DNA from 3 places in the Nitrospira defluvii genome. Region 1 is predicted to be linked to each of the others. Evidence: riboswitches for the same ligand, from Rfam matches in the RefSeq annotation. Region 1 holds a riboswitch; each other region holds the start of a gene.
The links. Region 1 has a riboswitch for cobalamin ahead of KJA79_RS17835 (TonB-dependent receptor). Riboswitches for the same ligand answer to the same signal wherever they lie in the genome.
Positions count from the first base shown of each region.

Region 2: linked by a shared signal. The riboswitch ahead of KJA79_RS15515 (ABC transporter substrate-binding protein) and the one ahead of KJA79_RS17835 (TonB-dependent receptor) in region 1 are both predicted to bind cobalamin.
Region 3: linked by a shared signal. The riboswitch ahead of KJA79_RS15530 (TonB-dependent receptor plug domain-containing protein) and the one ahead of KJA79_RS17835 (TonB-dependent receptor) in region 1 are both predicted to bind cobalamin.

Region 1 covers NZ_CAJNBJ010000017.1:575,738-585,279, reverse strand. Annotated here, with positions in the region: gene KJA79_RS17875 (cobalt-precorrin 5A hydrolase) at 1-15, shown strand, start outside; partial or broken gene cobJ (precorrin-3B C(17)-methyltransferase) at 12-1,261, shown strand; gene cobM (precorrin-4 C(11)-methyltransferase) at 1,272-2,063, shown strand; gene cobA (uroporphyrinogen-III C-methyltransferase) at 2,053-3,525, shown strand; gene bluB (5,6-dimethylbenzimidazole synthase) at 3,522-4,253, shown strand; gene KJA79_RS17845 (cobyrinic acid a,c-diamide synthase CobB) at 4,250-5,626, shown strand; gene KJA79_RS17840 (HoxN/HupN/NixA family nickel/cobalt transporter) at 5,633-6,433, shown strand; cobalamin riboswitch at 6,442-6,639, shown strand; gene KJA79_RS17835 (TonB-dependent receptor) at 6,695-8,722, shown strand; partial or broken gene KJA79_RS17830 (hypothetical protein) at 8,832-9,122, opposite strand; gene KJA79_RS17825 (GNAT family N-acetyltransferase) at 9,192-9,542, opposite strand, start outside.
Region 2 covers NZ_CAJNBJ010000017.1:78,905-88,446, forward strand. Annotated here, with positions in the region: gene KJA79_RS15475 (FAD-dependent oxidoreductase) at 1-1,239, shown strand, start outside; gene KJA79_RS15480 (NAD-dependent epimerase/dehydratase family protein) at 1,276-2,289, shown strand; gene gmd (GDP-mannose 4,6-dehydratase) at 2,399-3,406, shown strand; gene KJA79_RS15490 (GDP-L-fucose synthase family protein) at 3,409-4,371, shown strand; gene KJA79_RS15495 (glycoside hydrolase family 26 protein) at 4,426-5,826, opposite strand; gene KJA79_RS15500 (hypothetical protein) at 6,048-6,413, opposite strand; gene rpmB (50S ribosomal protein L28) at 6,639-6,830, opposite strand; gene KJA79_RS15510 (SemiSWEET transporter) at 6,991-7,248, shown strand; cobalamin riboswitch at 7,359-7,596, shown strand; gene KJA79_RS15515 (ABC transporter substrate-binding protein) at 7,603-8,700, shown strand; gene KJA79_RS15520 (FecCD family ABC transporter permease) at 8,697-9,542, shown strand, end outside.
Region 3 covers NZ_CAJNBJ010000017.1:88,853-98,394, forward strand. Annotated here, with positions in the region: gene KJA79_RS15525 (ABC transporter ATP-binding protein) at 1-802, shown strand, start outside; cobalamin riboswitch at 878-1,104, shown strand; gene KJA79_RS15530 (TonB-dependent receptor plug domain-containing protein) at 1,133-3,115, shown strand; gene KJA79_RS15535 (cobyrinic acid a,c-diamide synthase CobB) at 3,123-4,538, shown strand; gene cobO (cob(I)yrinic acid a,c-diamide adenosyltransferase) at 4,513-5,139, shown strand; gene KJA79_RS23355 (cysteine-rich CWC family protein) at 5,136-5,351, shown strand; gene KJA79_RS15550 (cob(I)yrinic acid a,c-diamide adenosyltransferase) at 5,419-6,015, shown strand; gene cobU (bifunctional adenosylcobinamide kinase/adenosylcobinamide-phosphate guanylyltransferase) at 5,999-6,556, shown strand; gene cobT (nicotinate-nucleotide--dimethylbenzimidazole phosphoribosyltransferase) at 6,570-7,625, shown strand; gene cobS (adenosylcobinamide-GDP ribazoletransferase) at 7,630-8,391, shown strand; gene cbiB (adenosylcobinamide-phosphate synthase CbiB) at 8,388-9,344, shown strand; gene cobD (threonine-phosphate decarboxylase CobD) at 9,341-9,542, shown strand, end outside.

The sequences.
Region 1 (9,542 bases):
GCGGGCAGCCTATGAGCGAGGCAAAGGGAATTCTCTATGTCGTGGGCATCGGGCCGGGTGCGCAGGACCATGCCACTCCGGCGGCCTTGAAGGCGATTGCCGAGTCCCAGCTTGTCGTCGGCTACAGCACCTATATCAAGCTTGTCCGCCACCTGCTTGAAGGGAAAGAGATCATCAAGACCGGGATGACGGAAGAGATCGGCCGTGCCCGCGCCGCCATTGAACGGGCGAGAGATGGTGCCACTGTGTCGCTGATTTCGTCCGGCGATGCGGGGGTCTATGGCATGGCAGGCCTGGTCTTTCAGGTGTTGAAAGAAATTGGTTGGACGCGAGACGATTCGCCGGAGCTTCGCCTCATCCCAGGGATGACCGCGCTCAACTCCTGCGCGTCGTTGGTTGGCGCGCCGTTGGTCCACGACTCCTGTTCGATCTCGCTGTCGGATTTGCTGACGCCCTGGTCGGTGATCGAGCGACGGATCGAGGCGGCGGCCAGCGCGGATTTCGTGATCGGTCTCTACAATCCCGCCAGCGGCAGACGCACGAGGCAGATCGTGGATGCGCAGGCGATTATCCGGCGTCACCGCGACGGGAGCACGCCGGTAGCTCTGATCAAGAGTGCCTATCGCGAGATGCAGCATGTGGTTCTGACCGACCTGGATACGTTTCTGGATTATGAGATCGGGATGTTGACGACCGTGATCGTTGGGTCGAGCAACACTTTTCTCTTCGAGGGCTACATGGTGACGCCGCGCGGCTACACCAATAAGTACAGTTTTGACGGGGCGGTGCTTCCTGGTCAGAGGCCTGGGTTTTCACTTGTTGTACCTCCGGCCTCGGAGGTGGACTGATGGCGAAGGTCGGACGGTTAGCCGGAGCCATTCTGGCTGAGACGGAAGGACAGTTCTTTCTGGTGGGCAATCCCAAGGAGCCCTGCGATTTTGTCGCGGTGGGGTTCGAGAATCCCGGCGTGATCGATGCTCTGACCTGTCCGTTCATCAAGTTGTCAGCCATTCGCCCGGTGCAGGTGCCCCAACCGTACCTGACCATGACAGTCGAGGGAGACGCCTTAGCGAGATTGTTAGTCGATCGGTTCGTCATTCAGCGGAATGGATCGGTGAGCGATCGCCTCTGGCGGCTGGTGACCGATCCTCAGCAAGAACACCGCGCCGCGCCTGCTGGAGTAATCGACGCGCGGTGGCTGGGAGAGATCCCGGCAGAGATTTGGCGGATTGTGCGAGAGACTGTATTGAAGTGTACGTAAAGGAGTGCTGATGCGTGTCTATATTATTGGCGCAGGTCCGGGCGATCCGAAATTGCTGACGCTGCGTGGCGCGGAGCTGATTTCGTCCTGTCCGGTCGTGCTCTATACCGGTTCGCTGGTCCCCAAGGACGTGATCGCCCGTGCGAGGCCCGATGCCAAGGTGATGGATTCGTCCGGGTTGACGCTGGATCAGATCATCGAGGTAATTGTGGCGGCCCGTGACGCGAATCAGGATGTGGCGCGGGTCCATACGGGCGACCCGATGATCTTCGGCTCCACCGCCGAGCAGATGCGCCGGTTGACGGAGCTGGGTATTGCCTACGAGATCATTCCCGGCGTTTCTTCCTTTACCGCTGCTGCTGCGGCGCTGGGCCGTGAACTCACGCTCCCGGAATTGTCCCAGACGGTGATCCTGACCAGGGCTGAGGGACGGACCTCGATGCCGGCGGGGGAAAAACTGGAAGATCTGGCGAAGCATCAAGCGACCTTGGCGCTCTTTCTGAGCATCACACTCTTGAAGGATGTCGTGTGCGATTTGACCCCGTCGTATGGGGCTGATTGTCCCGTGGCTATCGTGCATAAGGCCTCCTGGCCGGATCAGGTGATCGTAACCGGGACCTTGGCGGACATTACGGACAAGGCCAAGGCGGCCAAGCTCAACTCGACCTCGATGGTGTTGGTGGGGCGTGTGCTGACGGCGACGGAGTTTGCCAATTCCAAGTTGTACGATCCGGAGTTTACCCATCGGTTCCGGAAGGGCGAGCCGGCGGTCACGAAGCCAGGAGAGAAGCGTGCCGACTGAGCCTGCCACTCAACGAGGCATGGTGTATCTGGTCGGGGCGGGACCGGGCGATCCAGGCTTGCTCACGGTCCGTGCGCTGGAATTGCTGCGTGCGGCCGATGTCGTGGCCTACGATGAGTTGGTCTCGAAAGCTATTCTTTCTCTCGTCAATCCGGAGGCTGAACTGCTGCCGGTGGGCCGCCGTCATGGCGAGGGGACGATCGGCTATCGATTGCATCCGGAGGTGCTGGCTCGCGTCAAGGCCGGCAGAACGGTCGTGAGGTTGAAGGCCGGAGATCCGCTGATCTTCGGGCGGGGCGGAGAGGAAGCGGAAGAATTGGCGGAAGCCGACATTCCCTGCACGATCGTTCCAGGGATTTCATCTGCTCTTGGCGCCGCAGCCTATGCGGGCATTCCACTGACGCATCGCCTGCATGCTTCCGACGTGACGTTCCTGAGCGGCCACGATGTCGAGGGGGGCCGGAGCCTTACTGATTGGGCCAAGGCTGCCAGCGGCAAGGGCACTTTGGTGTTGTTCATGGCGGCTAGAAAACTGTCGGCGAACCTACAGAGATTGATCCAGGCTGGCCGCTCGGCGGAGACTCCCGCTGCCTATATCGCCTCCGCCACCACTCCCGAACAAAATGTGATTGTCGGAACCGTGGCGACCCTTCCAGGAAAAATACGGGATGTCGATCTTGCCATTCCGGCCCTCGTCATCGTCGGCGACGTCGTGGGAGTGCGTGAACGAATTGCCTGGTTCGAGCGCCGCCCGTTGGCGGGTCGGCGGCTGCTCGTGGCGCGCGCGCGTCCGGGCCGCTCCGCGATGGCAGCGGAACTCCGTGCGCTCGGCGCGGAGGTGCTGGAAATCCCCGAGGTCGAAGCGGCCTCGTTACACGGAGGCGCGTCCATCAAGACCGCTCTGGCTCGGTGCCATGAATTCCGCGGCATTGTCTTCGGCTGTGCCGCCGGGGTTGAGGCGGTCTTGTCGCATGTCCCAGCCCTCGACCTGCCGGTCATCGCGGTCGGAGAGTCGGCGGCGCAGGCGCTGTCACGGCATGGCATTGCACCTGCCGTCACGTTACGTGGCGCTTGTCAGGAGGCGGTGAACGAGCAGTCGGCGGTTTTACAGAAGGGGCCATGGCTTCTCGTGACAGCGGAGGAAGGCCGGCCGAACTTACATGAGGCATTGACGAAGGCTGGAGTAGAGGTTGAAGCGGTGGCGGCCTATCGGTCTGTGCATCGGTTGCCGATGGGGCCCTTGCCGTCGATTGATCTTGTGGTGCTGCCCAGCTCCTCGGCGGCTCGCACTGTGTTGTTTGGCGACTTCGGTCAGGCCTTGCTGGGGGTGCCGATGGCGGCGATCGGGCCGCAGACCGAACAAGCGGCGCGCCAATGTGGAGCGCAGTCTGTCGCGTTGGCGCAAGAGGATACGGTGGCAGCGCTGGTTTCTTGTGTGGTGTCGATGGTAGGGAAACTATGACGGATCATGCCTTTCCCGAAACCTGGCGCCGGGGCCTGTACGAAACGATCACGCGCCGCCGCGACATGCGAGCCTTTCTGCCTGATCCCATTCCGGATGAAACGCTGGCTCGCATCCTCATGGCTGCTCATCAGGCCGGATCAGTTGGGCTGTCCCAGCCTTGGAACTTTCTCGTGGTGGAGAATCTCGAGATCCGTGCCAAGGTGCGCACCCATGTCGAGGCCGAACGGCTGCGCGCAGCGGAAATGTTTGACCAGGAACGCCGTGAGAAGTATCTCACCTTCAAGCTGGAGGGGATTCTTGATTCGCCGCTCAACATCTGTGTCACCTGCGACCAGGAACGGTTCGGGCCGACGGTGATCGGGCGGAATACAATTCCGGAAACCGCTGTCTATAGCACCTGCTGTGCGATTCAAAATCTCTGGCTGGCCGCGCGGGCGGAAGGGGTCGGAGTCGGCTGGGTGAGTATCATGGAGCCGGCAGTCCTCCGCACGATCCTCGGAATTCCTGAACGGATCATTCCGGTTGCCTATCTTTGCGTCGGGTTCGTGGAGAGTTTCCCCGAGCGGCCTATTTTCGAAAGCAACGGCTGGTTGCCAAGGCTGCAACTGCATGAGTTGGTGTTTCATGATCAGTGGGACGAGCGGCCCAGGCCGGATCTGCTCCGTGCGCTGGAAACGAGCCGGATCGACGGAGCGAAAGCCACGCCGACGGAGATCGACTCGTGACGATTCCACGGCTTGTTATCGCCGGGGTTTCCAGCAACGTCGGCAAGACGACTGTCATGGTTGGGCTCGTCCGGGCCTTGCGCGCGCGGGGACTGAAGGTGGCCGTCTTCAAGTGCGGTCCGGATTATCTCGACCCGACCTATCACGTCCGCGCGGCTGGTGCGCCTTGCCACAATCTCGATGGATGGATGATGGGGCGCGAGGCGGTTCTTTCGACGTTCATGCACGCGTCGCAGGGAGCTGACATTGCGATTCTCGAAGGGGTGATGGGTCTCTTCGATGGCGCATCGCCGACCAGCGACGAAGGCTCGACCGCCGAGATTGCCAAGTGGCTTCAAGCGCCGGTGCTGCTTGTCTGCGACGCAGGTGGCATGGCCCGCAGCATTGCGGCACTGGCCAGAGGGTTTTCGACTTTCGACGCAGATCTTCAGATCGCCGGCCTCATCTGTAACAGGCTCGGCAGCCGAGGGCATCTGGATTTGCTTCGCAAGGTGACGGAGGGGAAGCCCCCCGTCCTGGGCGGGTTGCCGAAGGAAGCAGCCTTGGCTTTCTCGGACCGGCATCTGGGCTTACATAGCGCAGACCGGGCGACGGTCCCGGAGGGTGTCTTCGTGTCCTGGGGTGATCGGGTGAGCGAGTGGTGTGATGTCGATGCGATCATCGCGTTAGCGAAATCCGCGCCGGCTCTTCCTGAAATTTCTGCGACGGCACGGATCGTCGGGGAGGGAGTCAGTTGTCGAATCGGTCTCGCCTTCGACGAGGCGTTCCATTTCTATTATGACGACAATCTCCGTCGTCTTGAGGGTCTGGGTGCGGAGCTCGTACGGTTTTCCCCCCTTCACGATGCGCACTTGCCGGATGTGGATGGCCTGTATTTCGGCGGCGGTTACCCGGAAGTCCATGCCGAAGCACTGTCCCGGAACCAGTCCATGCGCAAGGAGGTAGCGGCGTTTGCCGAGGCCCAAGGGCCTATCTATGGCGAATGTGGTGGCCTCATGTATTTGTCCAATGGCATCAGGACGCTCGATGGCACGCTGCATCCCATGGTGGGGCTCATTCCAGGCGAAGCGGAAATGAAAGACCGTTTGCAGGCGCTCGGTTATGTCGAGGTGGACACGAAGGACGAGACGATGCTCGGTCCGTCCGGTCTGCGATTTCGCGGACATCAATTTCGCTATTCGGACTTTCGATTCACGGCGGAAGTCGAATGTGCCTACCATGTGCGCCGCCGCCGCGGAGGCGAGGCCTTTCAAGAGGGGTATCGTCAGGGCAATACGCTGGTGTCCTATGTGCACGCCCATTGGGCTTCGAACCCGCTCCTGGCCGAGGGATTTGTGCAGGCTTGTGTGGCCCATGCCAAGAGGGTGTCGTGAGGGACTATGAATCCTGCTGACGGCAATCTGTGGGCCTTGCTCGGTCTCGCGTTTGCCTTGGGGCTCAGCCATGGCGCCGATCCCGACCATCTTACGGCCATCGATGGCATGACGAGGGCCTCGGTGGATCGGCATCCGAGAATGAGCCGGTGGGTGGGGACCTGGTTTGCGTTCGGGCATGCGCTTTCCGTTTTGTTGATCGCGGGATTGATCGCGTTGGCGGCAGAGTATCTGCAATCGTTCAGCCATTCCGTGCTGCAAGTCAGCGGTGTCCTGTCAGCCCTTCTTCTATTCGCCATCGGGACTTTGAATCTGGCGAGGTTGGCCACATTGCCGGTTGGCGCCACGGCTCCAAGCCACGGCGTCATCGGCCATTTCCTGCCAAGGCAGTTGCTCAACATCACTCATCCAATGAGCGCCGTGCCGATTGGCGCGTTGTTCGGGCTGGGGTTTGAGACGGCCAGCCAGATGTCGGCCTGGGCCTTGGCCGGCACAATGGGCTATGGGCTGCTGGGCGCGCTGTTCATCGGAGTGGCATTCAGCCTGGGGATGGTCGTCACAGATTCACTCAACGGACTTGTTGTGCGACGGATGTATCTGGCTGCGACCAGGATGGCTCTCCAGGGGAATCGCATGATGACGCTGACTGTCGTGGGGTTAGCCTATGTTATCGGGATCATCAAACTGCTCCAGCCCACCTCCTTTGCTTTGCCAATCAGCGACATGGGTCTCACACTCATGGTGCTCGGGGCGGTGCTGTTGGCATTTATGGCAGCCTTAGTGAAAGTCAAGTGCAAGGTGGCGTAACTGAAAGGAGGCGTTCTAGCGGAACATTTTTCTATCTAATGAATTGATAGCCCACGTACCCCAAGGGAAGCGCGGTGAAAAGCCGCCACTGGTCCGCAACTGTGATCGGGGACGAAATCTGCATAGCCACTGTCCTATGGGATGGGAAGGCGCAGAAAGTAGGACGAGCCGAAAGTCAGGAGACCTGGGTGCTGGGATCCTTTATGCAAACCTTTCGAGAGCAAAGGGGCATGAGTTGTGTTTGCCCAAATCCTTGGGCGTATGATCGTTGTTTCTGCGTTGTTCTGGAGTTCAGTCGGTCGGGCCGATGATGCGGATGAAGCTCTGATCCTGCCCGACGTCGTCGTAACCGGGACGCAAGAATCGGCGTTCGAAGCCGCCTCTCAACATATCGTTACGGAGCGGGATCTCGAGCTTCAGGCCGTTGATCGGCCTGCCAACGTGCTTCGCCTGGTTCCGGGCCTCATTACCACCAACCCGGGTGGTGGGCCAGGCAAACCGGATAACTACTTGCTCCGTGGCTTCGATGCCGACCACGGGACCGATCTGGCCGGGTTTCTGGACGGCATGCCGCTCAATCTTCGCAGTCATGCCCACGGTCAGGGCTATCTCGATCTGAACTTCCTGATTCCTGAAACGATGAAGCGCATCGACGCCCATAAGGGGCCCTATCAAGTCCAGTTCGGAGATTTTGCCACGGCGGGGGCGGTGAACTTTGTGACACGGGATATGGTGGAGGAAGGGGTGGTGCAGGCCTCAGGCGGACAATTCAATACGCAGCGGCATCTGCTGATGTTCTCGCCCACGAAGGATCAGGTCCGTTCGCTGGTTGCGCTCGAAGGGTTTTATACCGATGGCCCGTTTGTGAATCCCAACCGAGCCCTCCGGCTCAACGGATTAGCCAAAGCGACGATGAATCCGACCGCCCACTCGGAACTCAGCATCATCGGCACCTACTACCAAGGCCGCTGGAATAGTCCTGGAGAAATTCCACTGCGGACCGTGGAGTCCGGGTTGTTGAGCCGGTTCGGCTCGGTCGATCCCTACCAGGGAGGTCGAACCCAACGGTCTACCGGCCATGTGCGCTACCGCTACGATACTCCGTCAGGCGGGACTGTATTTGCTGCGACATATCTTCAGTACTATGCCCTGAATCTTGTGTCCGACTTCACGTTCTTTCTCACCGATCCGGTGAATGGCGATGGGATTGAACAGGTCGATCGGCGCTATGTCTATGGCGGAGAGGTGGGATATCGCCAAAGCGGGAAGCTGCTGAATGTTGAAAGCTCCGTCACCGTCGGCGTGCAGACCCGCAGGGACGATGCCGAGGTTCGTCTGGGGACCCAGCGGCAATGGGTCCCGCTGGGAACTACGTCGGATAGCCGGATTCATGAGGCCTCGTATTCGCCCTATCTGAGATTGGAGTTTCAGCCGGCACCCTGGGCGAGGCTGACGGGCGGAACGCGAGCGGACTATTTTCAATTCAACGTGCGGAATCTCTGCCAGGCCGGGTGTCCACAGAACCCGAGCGGGAGCGTCAATGCTGTGATCACAACGACGAAGGGAAACCTCATTCTTGGCCCCTGGGCAGGCACGGAGATCTTTCTCAATGCTGGTACGGGCTTTCACAGTAACGACGCACGAGCCGTGGTAAGTGCGTCGAATGTGCAGGCCTTACCGAAGGCGACGGCATATGAAGTGGGGATTCGCACTCGCCCGTGGGATCGGCTTGAGGTCACGGCGTCGTTCTGGCTCATGGACCTGACCTCTGAACTGGTCTATCAGGGCAACCTGGGAACCACACAGATCCTTGGTGCCACCCGCCGCTACGGCATGGATCTTGGGAGCCGGATCCAGTTGCTGGACTGGCTGTCTTTTTCCGGAAGCGCTACACTGAACACTGCGGAATTTCGCGAGACGGGCAATCCGATCCCTCAGGCCCCGACCATGACCGGACGCGGCGAATTGACGGCGCGTCTTCCGACAGGATTAGCGATGTCGTTGCAGATGGTGCATCTGGGAGCCAGACCGCTGACGCAGGATCGCAGTATCAACGCCCAAGCCTGGACCATCTTCAACTTCGTGGCTCGTTACCGCCCGCAGTCGAAGGGGTGGTGGCAGCGTATGGAAGGGTTTCTCAGTATTCAAAACATCTTCGATGTTTCGTGGCGGCAGACCCAATTAGCCTATGAAACCAAGTTAACTACGGATGCAGTGCCGGTGAATGGGCTTCAATTCACACCGGGCGGCCCACGGACTGTATCGGTAGGCCTGGCTTGGCATTATTGACTGTGAGCGAGTGCATACTGGCACGCGTCGTCTTTCCGCGTGAGGGAAGAGGTGATGCCTATAGAGGTTTAGGAGAACCATGAGCCCTTGCCCGGCTGTGGCCGGCCGTCTAAGCCTCTAATGACTCTGGTGTTTCAGCCTCGCGGATCCTCGCGGACAACCACGCGGACAACCCATCCTGTCCGATCGACGCGCCCAGCCGGGCTGTTGCGTCGACGATGTTCTGCCATCCAGCGTGGGTGTAGATTGTATGAATCTTGGTGGACTGCTGACCGAGCAATTCCATAACCTCATAATCTTTCGCGCCTAATTGCCGGTTATGCGTGGAGTTATAGTGCCGCAGGATGTGATGTGTCATCCGCTTCGAGATCCCCGCGGCTTTGGCCAGCGACAGGATCGCGGTTCGGAGATTGCCATGTGCGTCGTGTGTTCACGGTAGCGAGGTCAAGGAAAGGAAGGCCTGGGCGTCTTATAGAAAGAGCGTTCGAAGGTCTTTTAGGAGCATGAAGAGATGCAACGGATCGCTGGGGGAGGGGAGGAAATCGAAGTGTTCGTAGAACTGTTTTGCTTTCTCATCTTTGGCATGGACCACCAAGGCACGGATTCCGGCAATATCCGCAGCCTGTAGAGTCCGCAGGGTTGCATCCTTGAGGAGCGCGGCACCCACTCCTTGCTTCTGCCAGTGAAGGTCTACGGCTAACCGGGCAAGCAGCATGATTGGAATGGCATGTTTGGCGAGCCCTTTCTTCACTCGTTCCGGGGCCATGGCGTGCTCAACCGATCCGACCGCGAGTGCGTAATAGCCGACAACGGTGTCATC
Region 2 (9,542 bases), 500 kb from region 1:
ACGGCGCTTCCCGGTGCACATCCTTCGATGTTGCCGAGCTTTGAAGACGGGGTGGTCTGCACCTCAGGCATTGAGCGGTGGAGCCCGCCGACGCAATTCGGCAAAGCGTATCGAGCGGATCTCGCTGGAGCGGAACAGGTGCGCGTCATGCTTCACGCACCGGTGGTCGAATTGCAGGCTTCGTCGGACGGCACCCGCATCGAGTCCGTCCAAGTGGCAACGTTCGCAGGCCGGCGTTTTCAGGTCCGCGCACGAATCATCGTACTCGCAGGGGGCGGGTTGGAAACCACGCGCCTGTTGCTGGCTTCTCGACGCGTATATCGGGATGGCATCGGGAACCATTCGGATTGGCTGGGGCGCGGGTATATGTCGCACATTCACGGGGTGATTGCGAGCATCACGCTTACGGCTGGGCAAGAGGTGATGTTCGGATATGAAGCGGATCCACAGGGTGTCTTCTGCCGTCGACGGATCGGCTTTTCCGAGGCCGCTCAGCGGCGTCATGAGCTGTTGAATCTCTACATGTTATTGGATCGGCCGCTGCTCGGTGACCCTGACCACGGTAATGCGGTGCTGTCGGCCACCTTTTTGCTGAAACGGCTGTTGGGTGGAAGACAGCAGGAGGAGCTGGGGACAGGTAAGTATGCGCTGTACTGGCGGCATCTGAAGAACATCCTGATGGGGTCACCTCAGGCTCTGTCGGTGTTACCCAAATTCGGGCGGAAACGACTCCTTCAGAGGCGGCGTATTCCCTCTCTGCTCATGCGGTCACGGTCGAATACGTATTACCTGTATTTTCAGAGCGAGCAAATTCCTCATCGTGACAATCGTGTGACGCTGGACGACGTGCAGGATGAATTGGGCATGCCGCGGTTGCGGCTCAACTTTCAGGTGACCGAGCAGGATCGAGCGAGCGTGCAGCGTGCGCACAAGCTTCTCGACGAAGAACTTCGCAGGCAAGATTGCGGCTACCTGACATATCTTGGAGACGATGTGTCGCAATTGATGGGGGACGTGAAGGCCGTACTCGGACATCACATCGGAACCACACGGATGTCGGCCGATCCTTCACTGGGGGTGGTCGACGAACAAGGTCGAGTGCATGGCATCGCCAATCTATTCGTTGCCAGTAGTTCGGTGTTTCCCACGTCCAGTCACGCGAATCCGACCTTGACGATCGTCGCCATGGCCCTGCGCGTCGCGGATCATCTGAAGGGGACACATTCGGGCCTCATGTGAGACGGAGAACTTATTGTCGCGGGAAAGGGGAGCACCATGTATTGGAAAAACAAACGCGTACTTATCACCGGAGGGGCTGGACAAATCGGGTCTCATCTCGTGGCCCGTCTTGCTGCCGAGGGCGCCCAGGTGACGGTCGCGGACAATCTCTGGCGGGGCAAGAAATCGAACCTGCTCGCCGAGGACGGTGTGCCGGTGATTGATCTGGAGCACCGGTTTCTTGAACTGGATCTTGCGGATTATCGGAACTGCGAACGAGCGACGGAAGGGCAGGATGTGGTCTATCACCTGGCCGATGTGGTCGCCGGCATCAACTATGTGTTCGGCAACCAATTTTCGTTGTTTAACGCCAATCTGATCATTGACTCCAATATGTTACGGGCGGCCATTGCGAATCATGCCTCGTCCTACGTGTATGTCGGGACTGCCTGCAGTTATCCCGCTGAACGTCAGAGCAAATTGAATCCGCCGCCCTTCAAAGAAGACGATGTCTATCCCGCCTCACCGGAATCCTCCTATGGGTGGAGCAAACTGATGGGTGAAATGGGCTGCGATTTGGCCAGAAAGGAGAAGTTGCTCGACATCGGTATTCTCCGTTTCCACAACGTATATGGCCCGCACTGCGAGATGTCGCCTGAAAAGTCGCAGGTCATTCCTTCTCTCATTCGCAAAGCCATTCGATATCCGGATGAAGAATTCGTGGTGTGGGGTTCGGGAAAACAGCGTCGGGCATTCGTCTTCGTGAGCGATATTGTGGATGCGCTGGTGTCCGTTGCCACAAAGGGCATGAATCGAGGCGTCATCCAAATCGGACCCGATTACAGCACGTCCATCAAGGAAATTGCGGAGCGGGTCTGTGCGATTTCCGGTAAGCAGATCGATATTCGGTTCGACACAAGCAAGCCGGAAGGCGATGTCGATCGGGCGGCAGATTGGACGAGGGCGCGCACCCTCCTTGATTGGTCGCCCAAGACGAGTATTCAAGAGGGACTTGAGCAGACCTACGCGTGGTGTGAGCGACAGATCCTACAAGGCGTGGGACGAGGATAGGGAGACGACTGGGGTTGCAGGCAGCGCTGATCGTCGTGCTGTCTGTGTCCGTGCCGTCAGCGCAGTCAGTCGGAGTATTCAGGTTGTAACAGCGGAGTGAGGCAACACCGTGAAAAAGGCATTGATTACCGGCATCAGCGGACAGGATGGATCGTATCTCGCAGAGCTGTTGTTGTCGAAGGGATATGAAGTGCATGGCATCATCCGGCGCTCCAGTTCCTTCAATACCGCCCGGATCGACGCGATCTATCAGGATCCGCACGTCGCTGAACCGAGGTTACGTCTGGTCTACGGAGATCTGAACGATGCGAGTTCACTGAATAAAATTCTACGCACGATTCAACCGGATGAGATTTACAACTTGGGTGCGCAGAGCCATGTGCGCGTGAGCTTCGATGTCCCCGAATATACCGCGGAGGTCACAGCATTGGGGACGGTTCGCCTATTGGAAGCGATTCGTGAATCAGGCATTCACCCGAAGTTTTATCAGGCCTCGTCGAGTGAAATGTTCGGCATGGTGCAGGAAATTCCCCAACGGGAGAGCACACCCTTTTATCCACGTAGTCCGTATGGGGCAGCCAAGGTCTATGCCCATTGGATTACAGTCAACTATCGCGAGGCCTACAATCTTTTTGCCTGTAGCGGCATTTTGTTTAATCATGAGTCGCCTCGACGGGGAGAGACTTTTGTCACCCGGAAAATCACTCGCGCTGCCGCTCGTATCAAATTGGGCGTTCAGCACGAGTTATTCCTTGGAAATCTCGATGCCAAGCGGGACTGGGGATTCGCCGGCGATTACGTCACGGCGATGTGGATGATGCTGCAAGCCGAGCAACCGGACGACTACGTGATTGCCACGGGTGAAACGCATACGGTACGCGAATTTCTGGAGCAGACCTTCAGTTATCTCGATTTAGACTGGAAGCGGTATGTGAAAATCGATCCACGCTACTATCGACCCACCGAAGTGGACCTGCTGATCGGGGATGCGTCGAAGGCCAAGCGGGTGTTGGGCTGGGAACCCAAAGTGTCTTTCGGTGAATTGATCAGAATGATGGTCGAGGCCGATCTTCACGTCGAGCGGGCAATTCTCAATGGTACGAGGGGAGCCCGATAAGGATGTCTTATTGGCGCGACAAACGAGTCGTCGTGACTGGTGGATCAGGTTTCCTGGGCTCGGTGGTTGTGGCTCAGCTTCGGCGGCAGGGGTGTCGTACCATCATTCTCGTCCCGAGAAGTCGAGACTATGACCTTGTTGATATCGGGGCTGTCCGGCGAATGTATGCAGACACGACACCGGATTTGGTTCTGCACCTCGCGGCTAGGGTGGGTGGGATCGGAGCGAATCAAACCCATGCCGGCCGGTTCTTTTACGACAATCTCATGATGGGCACGCAGTTGATCGAGGTTGGCCGTCAGCGAGGTCTGGAGAAACTCGTGGCCGTCGGTACGATTTGCTCCTATCCGAAACATACGCCCGTGCCGTTTCGCGAAGAGGATCTGTGGGCCGGTTATCCGGAGGAAACCAACGCACCATATGGCCTAGCCAAGAAAATGATGCTGGTCCAGGCCCAGGCGTACCGGCAACAGTATGGCTTCAACGCCGTCGTCCTGTTTCCGGTGAACCTCTATGGTCCCGGGGACAATTTTGACATGGAGACGTCGCATGTCATTCCCGCCTTAATCAGAAAATGCGTGGAAGCGAAGGAGCGGGGGGATGATCGGGTCGTCCTATGGGGAGATGGGTCACCCTCACGCGAGTTTCTGCATGTGGATGACGCGGCGCGCGCGATTGTGCTTGCCGCCGAACACTACAACGGCAGTGAGCCGGTCAATGTCGGCACGGGGCATGAGATCACGATTCAGACGCTTGCTGAGCTGATCGCCGAGGCAGTGGGGTTTTCCGGCCGAATTGTATGGGATGCCTCAAAGCCAAATGGACAGCCGCGACGGTGCCTTGAGGTGAGTAGAGCCAAACGCCTGTTCGGCTTCGAGGCGTCGGTGGCGTTTGTCGACGGGATCCGGCAAACCGTCTCTTGGTTTCAAGCCAATAGGCGGAGTATCCGTGAAGTTGTCTTCTGACTCTGCATGCCTCCTCTCATGTCCACGTAGCGAGAACCTGCTGTCCCGGCTTCGCTAGTTCACACAATTCGGATGTAATTTTCCATCCGAGAGGTAGACGCAGGAGAGGAACGACGAAGGATTATTCGTGACGGCATTTTTCAGCGCCGTTGCCTGCTGCGTTCCAGGGCGAATTAAGCAGTCGTAGGGGAAGACCCCGGGGACCATCCATGAGGGATGCGCCGACCACAACGCAAAACCATGAATTTGCGGATAGCCGGAAACGATACGTGGAAGGGCCGCCGCGATTTTCTGGGCCGCCCAACTCGAATTCTGCTGAGTGCCGTCGGGAAATCCTAACTCCATAAAGAACACTGGTTTGGATGGCGCGACCGTCTTCACCTCTTGCAGGACAGCGTCCAGTGCGGCAAAGTGATTCTCAACGGGGACCACGTAGTCCTGGGTGAGCCCGGGCCAGTCCTTTGCGTAATAATCGATCATATAAAAATCGAGACTCACCCAGTCGACGTATTGGTCTCCGGGGTAAAAGTTGGCGAAGGAGTGGCAGCTCTGAAGCAGTTGCTTTGCGTACGCCTTGTCGACCGTGGCCGGCAGATCCGCGACGTCATAGTCGATCTGGTTTAGTTGGTTCACAGACCATCCCATAGAGTCAAATGTGAGAAACCTGAGACCTTCGCGGCGAACAAAAAAATCGTAGTAGTAGCGTTGTGCCGCCTTGAGACGTTCAACCCCGTCGCAGATTTGCGGCGTACCGATATCGGTATAGAGTGAACTATACGGCAGGGAGGATGGGTTGAACTCCGCAAAACCGCGCTTGTTTTCGATTGCCCATTGCAGCGACTTGTCTCCTGCCGGACCGAAGCCCCCGAAATAATCTGCTCCGATTCCATTGGGTTCGCGCCCAGAGATAAAAAATGTCGGTTTGCCGTACTGACGAAGCTCGCCGGCAAATCTTCGAAGCTCTGCATCGTAGACGCCGCTGAGAAGCTTGTCGACAGTGAACCCATCCGGCGCCTCGGATTCACCCGGTGCCGGATGGATGTTGTATGCCTGAACGACAATTACCTTTCCTTCCTGCCAGGCAAGATTCGCGGCTGCGACATCGAAATGCGGCTGCCCGGCCGCATCGTACCCGTTCGCCCAGGTGCCGCGGTGCCTCGACCAGAGCGCAGTTTTCCGGCCGCTGGCCGATTCAAACGAAGCGATGTCGTTCTGCACCCATTCATACTGCCCGATATAAAGACCCGCTGCTGGCGGAGGGGCGATCTTGAGCACCGAGTAGTCACGGGAGGTCGCAGTCTGGCTCGCTGGAGGGGTGGGGGGCGGTTGTGTTTGCACTTGGCGTTTTCTGCGGTAAAGCCAGTTCTGGGCTTCTGCGGGTGAGACAGAGTCGAAAGAGATCCAGATGCCAGATAGAAAACTTAGTGCGAGAATAGCGGCAATGTGTGTTTTCACGATAATACCTCCGAGTATCTATGGTTGATACTCAGCAAGCGTCGTACCATGCGCGGAGGTCGTCTTGAGCTCCAAGATGTCCATAAAAGGTGATGTTTTTATCTTGACGTGTCTCCGGGTTGGCACATTCTTGTACAAACTGCGGGCAGGACCATGCAGGCGGTAGTTCCGTATCATCGGCTCCTGGGCAGAAAGGCGAGACGGGATGTTGCCCACTACTTCTAGGGTTCTATCCCCGGAATACATTCCGTCGGCATCAGCTCGCCTCCGTGGAAGTGGGAGACCTGTTTCCACTTTTGCAGCACGGCCTTGTCATCGAAGGTGAGCAGGTATTCCTCACACCAGGTGCCGGGCGGGGTATAGCGGTTGCCGGACTGTTGCTCACGAAATTCATAGACCCAGACGCCCTCGCCTTCCTCGCCCTTTCGAACCGCTTTGGGCGCGCCGAGAGCCTGCTTCACCTCTGTTTGCGTGGCGCGACCTTTCGCGGAGTCGAGGTACGCCCCTTCCTTTGTTTGAAGATGACTGCAGGCGACGACGTTGATGGCGATGGCCATGAGACCGAGTATGTGACGGAGATGAGTCATGATGCCTCCCGGTTCGAGGGGAATCTTCCCAGTGCTGTCGTGAGTGCGATCGGATTGTACACTGATCCGACACAGTCGTCTTCTGTGAGTTGATTTCCGGGAAGCGGCGTGGCGGTATCGAGTACGTGTGGCGGATAGGGTTCTATGTGTGGGAGAGTCGAGCAGACAGACCACGAGCGTAAGATCTAGCCCTGGAGAGAACGAGCGAGGACAGGCAGCAGGTGATCAGACGGCTTTTTTGACCAGGCCGGAACGCAGGCAGCGGGTGCACACGCGAATGCGTAAGGCTGAGCCGTTGACGAGTGCTTTCACGCGTTGCAAGTTGGGATTGAAGACGCGCTTCGTCCTATTGTTCGCGTGGCTGACGTTGTTACCGGTTTGGTGTTTCTTCCCACAAAGATCACAAGCAAATGCCACGGACCTACTCCTTTGTTGCGGCGTCTTTCAACGACTAGTGCTGAACGGAGCGAAATGCTACCATAGCCCCACGGGCTAAGACAAGCTGCCGGGGTGAATTCTCCACTGTGGATGCCCTCCTTCCTGTGCAAGGCCCTTCACCGTCACGGAGGTTCCATCCATGGATGTGGTCACGCTCGTGGGGTTGCTCGCCGGTACCCTCACCACGATTGCCTTTATCCCCCAACTCCAGCAGACTTGGCGTACCCGCTCCGCGCAGGACGTGTCCTTGGGCATGTTGCTCACTTTTGTGACCGGGGTCTTTCTCTGGTTGGTGTACGGCTTGCTTCTCGGCGCCCTTCCCATCATCCTCGCGAACCTCGTCACGCTTGTCTTAACTCTCGCCATTCTCATCCTCAAACTTCGGTACCGCTCGTAGCGCTTTTTCCTGCGCGTCAGACGACGGCGGCATCCGTGGGAATATCTCCTCGATGGCTTCCGCTCGCGCCTCCTCTTGACAAGATCGGCCATCTTCTCCTAGAGTTTGCCGCGTTTCAAGACACCTCGGGTCAAGGGAAGAGGGTGTAAAGCCCTCGCGGTCCCGCCGCTGTAAATGGGGACGAAACCCGCAGGCGCCACTGTCTGGGAAAGCCGTCGGTTATCGGCAGCCAGCATTCAGCCAACAGCTGATGCCTGATCGCTGAGAGCTGATCGCTTCGAAGATGGGAAGGCGCGGGGAGTAGGATGAACCATAAGCCAGAAGACCTGCCCGAGGAAGACCCTTTATTCCCTCGTGGGCTGGGGAATAGGCGAGGATGATGGTGCGGGTAATCCTCAGGGTTCCACGTTGGCCCTGGGGATTTTTTATTTGCTCGCCGTTCGCCCGATCCCCGTTCGCCGAAGTCTCACCGGAATTCTTGGAGTCGTCTGCTATGTGTTGCTCGCCTGTGTATCGCTCGCGTTTGCGCAATCTCCGGAGGATGATGCGGTGATGAAACGCCGTCAACAAGGCATCCTTACGGGCATGCCGTTCATGGCCAATATTACGCCGCGCACGTTTGTCGACGACGCGGGGAGAAAACTCTATGTGGCCAAGGCGCCCGCGCGAGTCGTCTCGCTGGCGCCCAGCATTACGGAGATGCTATTTGCGTTGGGGCTGGATGAGCAGATTGTCGGGGTGACCGAGTTTTGTAACTTTCCAGAGGCAGCCAAGACGAAATCCAAGGTCGGCTACGCCAATCCCAACCTTGAATCGCTGATCGCGCTTCGACCCGAGTTGATCGTCGCGCCTCGCGAGTTTCATCGGGCGAATGTCCTGGCCAAGCTGGAAGAACTGAAAATTCCCGTGCTGCTCTTGGATGCGACGTCGCTGGAAAGTATTTTTTCGCATCTGCATACGTTGGGGCGCATTTTTGATCGCTCCACGGCCGCCCATGCGATGACGCTGGCGATGCGCAACCGGATGGCGGAACTCACCGCCAGAACCGAACATCTAGCACGCGTTCGGGTCTTGTACGTCATCAACAGCCAACCGCTGATCACGGTAGGTCCGGGAAGTTACATTCACCAGATGATCGGGCTTGCCGGTGGACTGAATATCGCCTCGGAGGCGAAGGCGCCCTATCCGCGTCTTACCATGGAAACGGTGTTGAAGGAAGATCCCGAAGTCCTGTTGTTCCCCAGAGGGTCGATCGAAACCGTGCCGCGAAGTGAGCAGGAGGCTTGGAGGCGCTGGACGACGGTGACCGCAGTTCGGGAAAACCGTCTTCGCGACGTGTCGGCCGATGCTCTCAACCGCCCGGGCCCGCGCGTCATGGAAGGGCTGGAGGCGTTGGCCCGGGCGATCCACCCCGAAGCCTTCGCGTCGGAACCGGTACCCGTACAGCCATGATGCCAGCAGCCGGCCACCCCATGCCTCCCGCGCACGCCTTGACTGCATCGACCTTGTCCACCGGTCCCTTGCCATCTGGTCCGCCGACGGTCGCAGGCGACCCGCCGGTTCAGGACTTGATCCTCACACCGGCGCGCTGGTGGCGCGTGATGACCGTACTGTCGCTCGTTGCAGGCTTGTTGGCTCTCGTGTGTCTGCAGTTGGGGACTCAGTACATCGGGGTGGGGCGCATCCTCGGACTCTTCGCGTTGCTGCTGTTCGGTCGACCGGGTGACGAGCAGATGGTCGACACGGCCGGCGTCATTCTGTTTCAGGTCCGGCTGCCGCGGGTCGCACTCGGATTTCTGGTGGGGAGCTGTCTTGCCTCAGTCGGCGTGGCGTTGCAGGCCTTGCTTCGGAATCCGCTCGCCGATCCCTATGTGCTGGGTGTCTCCAGCGGGGCGGCCTTGGGCGTGGCCGTCGCTGTCTTGTTCGGCATCGGAACGACGGTGCTGGCGCTGTCGATCCTGCCGGTGTGCGGATTTATTGGCGGCCTGGTGGCCCTCGCGATGATCTATCGGATGGCGGCGACCCATGAGCGTCTGCCGATTCACTCGGTGCTCCTGACCGGGGTCATCCTCAATGCGATTTTCTCCGCGCTCATCATGTTCATCACTTCCATCATGGAGCCGAATCGGTCGTTCGGCATGATGGCGTGGTTGATGGGGTCGCTCACCGCCCCGGCCTATCCGGTGCTGGTGGCCTTGTCCGGCTATCTGCTGATCGGGCTGATGCTGCTCTTCAAGCAGGTCCGTGTGCTCAATATTCTGGCCTTGGGTGAAGAGCCGGCGCGCTCGCTGGGT
Region 3 (9,542 bases), 490 kb from region 1:
CCGTTACGGAGCCTCGCGTCCACAGGGAGAGCCCTGGGTGCTTCGAGATGTGACGCTGGAAGTCGCACAAGGCGAGATCCTGGGCATCGTCGGGCCGAATGGGTCCGGCAAAACCTCGTTGCTGAAACTATTGGCGAAATTGGCTGTGCCACAGGAAGGGGAGATCGCCCTGTTCGGACGACCGTTGCGCAGCCTCTCTCACGAGCTGGTGGCGCAGTCCGTCGCGGTGGTTCCGCAGGACAGCCCGCAGATGTTTCCGTTCACGGTCGCAGAGACGGTCTTGATGGGGCGATTTCCCCACCGACGGCGGTCGGGATGGAGCCTGGGCTTCGGCTGGGAAGATCGAGAGGATTGTCAGTCGGCGTCGCAGGCCATGGCCACGATGGACATTGCGCATCTCGCCGGGTGCGCCGTCACCGATCTGTCCGGAGGAGAACGTCAGCGCACTATGATTGCGCGGGCATTGGCGCAAGCGCCCATAGTGTTGTTGCTCGATGAGCCGACGGCATTTCTGGATCTACAGCACCAGTTGGGCATTTGTTCGACCCTGCGCCGACTCTGTGACGAGCGCGGGTTGACGGTGGTGATCGTGTCGCACGATCTGAACCTTGCCAGTCAGTATTGCGATCGAGTGGCCATGTTGAGGGCGGGGCAGGTGCGGATGGTCGGCGCTCCCGCCGAGGTCATGTCGGTCGAAGTGCTGCGGGAGGTATATGGCTGCGAGGTCTTGATCGATGCGCATCCGCAGTCGGGATTGCCTCGGATCACGTTGCCGAGGCAAGGGATGTCGTTCAAAGGGTGATCGGATGTTGCGGGAGGGGTTCGCGCCGGCCCACCCGTGGGAAGAGAAGGGGCGCGTCATCATTGGAGAACGGAGTGTCAGGAAGACGCCGTCAGCGTCGGGGAAGATGGTGCAAATCCATCACGGTGCCGCCACTGTAAGCGGGGAGTGACTCTGCACGGAGCCACTGTTCGAGGAAGTCGTTAGCCATCAGCGTGAAGCTGTTTGCTGAAAGCTGAGTGCTGAGAACTTCTTCGGTCGGGAAGGCGCGGAGCCGCGACGATCCGTAAGTCAGGAGACCCAACTGACGGCTGTTACGACTGATCCCTTCGAGCGAAAGGGAGTGTCAGGATGTTGGTACGTCTCAGGCCATGGTCTGTCTTGTTCGTGTTGCTGTGTGTCATACGTGTCCCGCCTGTGTGGACGGCAGCGGCGGTTGCCGACGAGCCCCCGGAGTCTGATCCTGTCGTGCAGGCCGAGGAAGTCGTGGTCTCGGCCACCAAAACCCCATTGCCGGTAAGCCAGGTGACCAGCGCGGTCGAGGTCATCACGGCGCAGGACATGAAACGACAGAACATCAGGAGCGTGGTGGACGCGCTTCGGTTAGCCCAGGGTGTGGCAATGTTTTCGAACGGCGGGCCGGGTACCGAGGTCACGGCCAAGATTCGAGGCGGCGGGGCGAATCAGACCCTGGTGCTGATCGACGGCGCGATCGTCAACAGCGCCACCGTCGGTAGTTACAATTTCGCCAATCTGACGACCGACAATATCGAACGAGTCGAGATCCTTCGCGGCGCGCAGAGTATGTTGTGGGGCTCCGACGCCATGGGCGGGGTCATTAATATCGTGACGAAGAAGGGACAGGGGCCGCTCTCCGCGACCGGCTTCATGGAGTATGGATCGTTCGCCTCCATCCGTGAGGGGGGATCCGTCTCGGGGAAACAGGGGATCGTCGACTATAGCCTGTCCCTGTCCCGCTGGGACATGTCTTCCTTTTCCGCCGTCAATTACAGGCGGGGGGCGACGGAGCGGGATTCGTACCGCAATTGGCAGGGTTCGGGGCGAATCGGCGTCGATCTTCCGCATGACGGGCGGCTGGACTTCAGCATGCGTTGGATGAACTCCGATGTGCAGCTGGACAACCTGTCGGCTACCGCGCCGAGCGACGTGTACGGCTCGAAGATCCGGAGCCAGGAATATGTGTTCAGCGGGAGTTATGAGCAGCCGGTGACGAGCTGGTGGACGCAGAAGCTGACCCTCGCCCGATCTCAGGAGGCCTCGCTGTTTCTCCCCGGCACGTTGCAACGGAGCTTGGTCAGCGGTGCCTTCAGCACCCCATTCGGAGATCCGAACGAAACGCGTGTGCTCTCCAACCGCTTGGAATGGCAGCATAACGTGCAGATCACCAAATTGTTGCTGCTGAGCGCCGGTTATCAATTTCGGGAGCAGCAGGGTGAGAACGACAGCGGGCTCACGAATCGAATCCTGAGTTCCCACGCCGGATTTGCGCAAGCCCAGTTCAATCTCTGGGATCGAGTCTTCGCAACAGCCGGGATTCGCCATGATAGTTACAACGTCTTCGGCGATGCGACCACGTATCGACTTACGGCGGGGTATTACCAGAAGGAAACCGATACCAAGCTCCGCGCCGGGTATTCGACCGGCTTTCGCGCGCCCAGCATGAACGAGCTGTATTTCCCCAATTTTGGCAATCCCAATCTCGGGCCTGAAAAAAGTCAGAGTATGGATGTGGGGATCGATCAGTATCTGTTTTCCAAGCAGATCAAGTTCACGGGAGGGTTGTTCTGGAACCGGTATCGGAATTTGATCACGACCACATTCGATCCGGTCTTTTGCGCGCCGTTCAGTACCTTCGGGTTCTGCCCGCAGCAGCTTGGGGAAGCCTCGACCAAAGGCTGGGAGGCCGGACTCTCGTATACCTACTCAAGCGACAAACGGTTCGTGAAGAGCCTCATTCTGCAGGCCCAATACACGAACACGCTCACGCGCGATCTGGATAGCCAAAGTCGTTTGCCGCGTTGGCCCACCGATCAGTGGAGCGCCACGATCAGCTACCAGCCCATCGACCCCCTATGGATCACGTTGATCGGTCGGTATGTGGGCTCGCGATACAACACCACCGGAGATCGGCAACCTCTTCCGGCATTTGATGTGTGGTCGTTGGCGGTCACCTACGATGTCACAAAGCAACTCCAGGCTTATCTCCGGGCCGAGAACCTCTTCAATGAGAAGTACGAAGAAATCGCCAGCGCCGGTACGCCGATCCGGTCGGTTTTCGGCGGCGTTCGGGTCACGTTCGGGGGAAAGTCGTGAGGCGAGCGTGAGCGCACGACCGATGCATCGTCCTCGATTGATCATCGCCGGCACCCACAGTGGTGCCGGCAAAACCACCGTCACCTTGGCACTGCTGGCGGCGCTCAAGGAGAATGGTCTGGTCGTGCAGCCGTGTAAGGCCGGGCCGGACTTCATCGATCCCGGCCATCACCAGGTAGTGACCGGTCGGCCGTCGCGCAATCTCGACGGCTGGATGCTTGGCGAAACCGTGAATCGAGCGATATTCTCACACGCGTCGGCTGACGCGGACCTGTCGATCATCGAAGGCATGATGGGGCTCTTCGATGGAAGTTCGCCGACACAGGATAAGGGCAGTACGGCCGAGTTGGCCAAGCAACTCCAAGCTCCGGTGCTGCTGGTGATCGACGGCAGTGCCATGGCCCGTTCGGCCGCGGCCATGGCATTCGGGTACGCCAAGTTCGATCCGGCTGTGCGCGTCGTCGGCGTCCTGTTTAATCGGGTAAAGAGTGAGGGGCATTACCGATTGCTGCGAGATGCGGTGAGATCAGCCACGGATCTGGAGGTGGTCGGGTACCTGGAGCCGGATCCGGCCATGGCCATTGCCGACCGGCATCTCGGCCTGAGAACCGCAATCGAAGAAGGGCAGGGTGAGGTCTATGCCCGACTGGCACAGTCCGCGACAAGGACGATTGATGTGAATCGGGTCATCGCGCTGGCACGATCGGCAGACGACCTCGTGCTGCCGGCTGAGCCGGCGTTGGATCTGTCGGTGAGCCAACCGCAGACAGTGCGGGTCGGGGTGGCGTACGACGCAGCCTTCTGCTTTTATTACCAGGACAACCTGGAGATGCTGAAGGCGGCGGGGGCCGAGATTGTCCTGTTTTCGCCCTTGCGTGATGCCACCATACCGGATGTGGACTTGCTGTATTTCGGTGGCGGGTATCCGGAGCTGTACGGCGAGGCCTTGGCGGCCAATGCTGCCATACGATCCGCGATCCGTGCATTCAGTGAGAGGGGCGGGGCGATTTATGCCGAGTGCGGCGGTCTGATGTATCTGACACAGGCAATCCGTGATATGGCGGGACACCGACATGAGATGGTCGGGGTCATATCCGCTGAGGCGGTGATGCGGAAGGCCGGGATGACGCTGGGGTATCGAACCGTGCGGCTGACACAGCCCTGTCTGCTTGGTCCGGAGGGCACGGTGCTGCGTGGGCATGAGTTCCATTATTCGCTGCTGGAGCCGACGGGCGAACTGCAGTATGTCTGCGCGCTCTCGGATGCGGACGGCAAGCCGGTTGGACCGGACGGGGTGATGAGGCGAAAGACGCTGGCGTTGTATAGTCATCAGCATTTCGGCAGTTGCCCTGATGTGGTGGGGCATCTGCTCGGAGCTGCGCGTCGAGCGCGCCGGGATGTGGCACCTGCGCGAACGGCCTGAGATGACGGAGCAGGACAACCATACGGCCAGCATGCAGCGCCTGAAGGCTTCGGTGGACCGTCGTATTGAAGCGGCACAGGAAGAGAAGGGCTTGCTGATCGTCCATACCGGCGCGGGGAAGGGCAAGACCACTGCCGCGCTTGGCATGGCACTGCGTGTGCTCGGCCATGGGAGGAAGGTGGCGGTCGTGCAGTTCATCAAAGGCGCCATCGACACGGCAGAGGAACGCATGCTCCGGTCATTCGGCGAGCGTGTGACGTTTCTTCGCATGGGCGAGGGGTATACGTGGGAAACACAGGATCGCGAGCGCGATACGAGATTTGCCCAGGAGGCCTGGGCCAAGGCGTGTGAGTTCTTGCTGGATCCTTCCTATGCAATGGTGATTCTCGATGAATTCAACATTGTGCTCCGGCACGGGTACGCCGATCTCGACCAGGTGCTGCCGCGCTTGTTATCGCGTCCTTCTATGCAACATGTGGTCATCACCGGCCGAGGGGCTCCGCAAGAATTGATAGAAGCGGCAGACCTGGTCACGGAAATGAAGCAAGTGAAACATCCCTTTCGGAAAGGGATCAAAGCTCAGGCGGGGGTGGAGTTTTGAGAGGTCCGGTCAGCAAGACCTGCGAGCACTGCCGGCAGCCGTTCGAATGTGTCGGGTATCAATGCTGGTGCGGGAAAATCGGTATTACCGAACAGCAGATGGATTGGATCGCTGCGCGGTTTAAGGACTGCCTTTGCCCCGTCTGTTTGCAGCAGGTGGCGGATGGGACACTTGGGCCAACGAGGACGTCCGGGGCGAATCAACCAGGTTAGCGTGTCGCTGGGATGCCTCTCCAAGCTCGAGTCGGAAATCAGTGCTCTGGTGTGAAAGGATAGAAGCATGCGAATTACCAAGGTATATACCAGGACCGGTGATGCAGGGCAGACCCGGTTGGCCGGGGGACAGCAGGTGTGGAAGGACTGCCTGCGAGTCGAAGCCTATGGCACGGTCGATGAGCTGAATGCGTCGGTGGGGTTGGTGCGGGCGATGAACGCCGAGGGAGGAAGCGCGTCTCCCGCCTCCGCGCAACTCGAGGCTGATCTGCGTTGGATTCAGAATAAGTTATTCGATGTCGGGAGTCTGCTCGCGACCGCTCCGGGCCAGACCTTTCCCAACATGCCGAAGGTGACCGATGGCGATGTGACCAAGCTCGAAGAGATGATCGATCGATGCCAGGAGGAGTTGGCCCCGCTCAAGGAATTTATCCTGCCCGGCGGTGGCAAAGTTTCGGCCACGCTGCATCAAGCGCGAACCATCTGTCGGCGGGCCGAGCGCGATTGCATCCGGCTGAGCCGGGAAGAGGACGTCTCAGTAGTGCTCAACAAGTATCTGAACCGATTGAGTGATGCCCTGTTTGTCATGGCGCGCTGGGTCGCGAAGACGCAGGGGGAACCGGAATTTTTGTGGCAGCGTGAGACCGATGCCCCCGGCAAGTAAGTCAGGGAGACCGCGCCGGCGTTCCCAGTCTCGTCTCATTCTAGTCCTGGGAGGAGCGGCCTCGGGAAAAAGCCAGGTGGCGTTGGACAAGGCCGGTCGTAAGGGACCGAAGGCGTTTGTGGCGACCGGGCAGGCACTCGATGGCGAAATGAAGGCCCGTATCGATCGGCACCGTGCGACCAGGGCGGCTGATTGGTCCACTGCGGAAGTTCCTTGCGCGTTGGGCGATTGGTTTCGATCGGAGGGTTCCGGGTATCGCACGATTGTGGTGGATTGCCTGACCCTGTGGATGAGCAATGTCTGCGGCCGCCGCATTGTCGGGAAAGATTTGACCAGCGCCGTGGACGAATTGATACAAGCGATTCGGCGGACTCCGGCTCGGGTCGTCCTGGTGAGCAACGAGCTGGGATATGGATTGGTGCCGACCAGCCGGGATGCGCGCGCTTTTCGTGACCTCGCGGGCCGAATCAATCAGCAGTTTGCCGCTGCGGCCGACGAAGTCTATTTTGTCATCGCCGGACAATCGCTTAGGCTGAAATAAACAGGAGCACGACGTGATGACACTCGATGAGGTGGTGCGGCAGATTCAACCGGTCGATCAGCAGAGTGCCGCGAAGGCTCAAGCTCGCTTGGACGGGTTGACCAAACCCCTCGGCAGTCTCGGGAGACTGGAAGAGACCGCGGTGCGGTACGCCGCCATCACCGGCGACGTCAAGCCGAATGTGCCGCGCGGGGTCGTGTTCACGTTTGCTGCTGATCACGGGGTAGCAATGGAGGGCGTGAGCGCCTATCCGAGCGAAGTCACGCCGCAGATGGTCTTGAATTTTCTCCGGGGCGGCGCCGGGGTGAACGTGTTGGCGCGGCATGCCGGGGTTGAGGTTCGGGTGGTGGATATCGGGGTGGCCCATGACTTCGCAATGGTTCCTGGCCTTATCCAGAAAAAAGTCATGCGGGGAACGAGGAACCTCCGGCGCGAACCGGCGATGAGCAGAACAGAAGCAGCGCAGGCGCTGCACATCGGTATCGATCTGGCGACCCAGGCGGCGTGCGAGGGCATTGGGCTCATCGGCACCGGCGAGATGGGAATCGGCAATACGACGCCGAGCGCCGCAATCACGGCCGTGATGACCGGTCGGGCCGTGGCCGAGGTCACGGGACGTGGCACCGGCATCGACGAAGCCGGTCACGCCAATAAGATTCAGGTCATTCAAGACGCGTTGGATCGACATCGTCCAGACCCGGCTGATGCGGTCGATGTGGTGGCGAAGGTGGGCGGACTGGAAATTGCCGGATTGGCCGGGCTGATCCTGGGGGCTGCGGCGGCGCGGGTCCCGGTGGTGTTGGATGGATTTATTGCCGGTGCAGCTGCATTAATTGCCGTGGGGATCCAGCCGCTCTGCCGAGACTACCTCATCGCCTCGCATCGATCGGTTGAACGGGGGCACCAGGCGATTTTAGATCACCTCGGCCTCACGGCGCTCTTGGATCTCGACCTGCGGCTTGGTGAAGGTACGGGGGCCTGCCTTGGCATGGGGCTGGTACAAGCCTCCATCAAGATTCTCACCGAGATGGCAACCTTTGACGAAGCGGGCGTTTCGCAGCGTGACTAAGATCATGTCGATGACCAGACCCTTCGTGTTCGCCTGGCATTTTCTGACGGCGATCCCGATCAGCCGCCGTTATCATGATCCGACGGCAGATGAGCTGGCGGCGTCCATGGCCTGGTATTCCACGGTGGGGCTGATGATCGGCGGGCTCCTGGCGCTGGTGGATCAGGTCTTGCGCTGGTGGCTGACGGCCGAGGTGGTGAACGTCCTGCTGATCGTCCTGTTGGTGCTGCTCACGCGCGGGTTGCATCAAGACGGGCTTGCGGATACGGTCGATGGATTAGCCGGGGGCCGAACGATAGACGACCGGCTGCGCATCATGCGCGATCCGAATGTCGGTGCCCTCGGCGCGACAGGCCTTTTTCTCTCGCTCCTGCTGCGGTATGCCGGCTTGCTCGCCCTACCCCAGTCGTGGCGTTTCCCCATGTTGCTCTGTATGCCGGCGGTGGGTCGTTGGGCGATGGTGTGTGTGGCCTGGTCCTCTTCCTATGCGCGACGCGATGGAGGGTTGGCGTCGGCGTTCCTCACGAATCTGTCATGGCACCATGTCCTGCTTTCGACGCTGGTCTTGGCCGTGGCCTTAACGGCAGGTCTGGGCCCGGTTCCGGCCTTGGCTACCATGGCATTGGGGACTTTAGTGGTTGTGCTGGTACGGCAGGGTTGTCGCAAATGGTTCGGCGGCGTGACCGGTGATCTGCTCGGTGCCACCAATGAGCTGATTGAGATTGTGTTTCTGCTGCTGGTGCCGATCTTGGTGATGACTCGATGACGGGCGTCGATTTAGCGCTCGCGGCGGTGCTCGACATCGCGCTGGGAGACCCCCGCTGGTTTCCCCATCCGGTGCGAGGAATGGGCGCAGTCATCGGTTGGATCGATCATCGTATCCGCATCATCTGCCGGAGCGAGCAGGCTCTTCAGCTTGCCGGCGCCTGTCTGGCGCTCGGTCTGCCCGCCTCCGTCTATGGCGCAGCCACGTGGGTGATCGGGCAGGCTGCTGCGCTGCACCCAATCCTGGGCCAGGCCGTCGGCATAGGCCTGGCCTCTACCACGTTGGCTGGGCGCGACCTCTATGACCATGTGCAGGCGGTGACCGGCGCCTTGGCGGCCGGCGATTTGGCGGGAGCGCGAAAGGCGGTCGCCATGATTGTAGGGCGCGACAGCGCCGCGTTGACGGAGCCCGAGATTGCGCGCGCGACCGTCGAGACCATCGCCGAAAGCGCCTCCGACGGGATCATCGCCCCGTTGGTGTATCTGTCGCTCGGCGGCGCGCCGCTGGCGCTGGCCTACAAGGCGGTCAACACGCTCGACTCCATGATCGGCCATCGCGATGAGCGGTATGAACATTTCGGCTGGGCCTCCGCCCGACTTGACGATGTGGTGAACTGGGTCCCTGCTCGATTGACGGGCGGCTTCATCGCGCTGGCTGCCGGCTTGTCCACCGGGCAATGGCATCGCATCCATGAGAGTTGGTACATCTTGCATCGGGACGGTGACAAGCATCCCAGCCCGAACAGCGGACAGCCGGAGGCTGCCATGGCCGGTGCGTTGGGTGTGCAACTCGGAGGACGGAATTATTACGACGGTGTTCCCCATGATGCCGAGTTGCTCGGGGATGGTCCGGGGGAGGTGACTCCCGAACATATCGGTCGCGCAACCCGCATCATGCTGGTCATCTATGCGCTCGGTTTGTTCTTTGCTTTGTTGTCCTTGTGGGTATCATGACGCGGACGGTCCACGGCGGAGATGTGTACGGCGCTGCTCGTGATGTGGGGCGAGCGCCCGATCGATTGCTCGATTTCAGCGCAAGCATTAATCCATTAGGCCCCTCACCGGCTGTCCTCCGGATGCTCACACGCTCGAGGTCACTGCTTTGCCATTATCCCGATCCGCTCTGCTGGGATCTTCGGCAGGCGCTCGCGG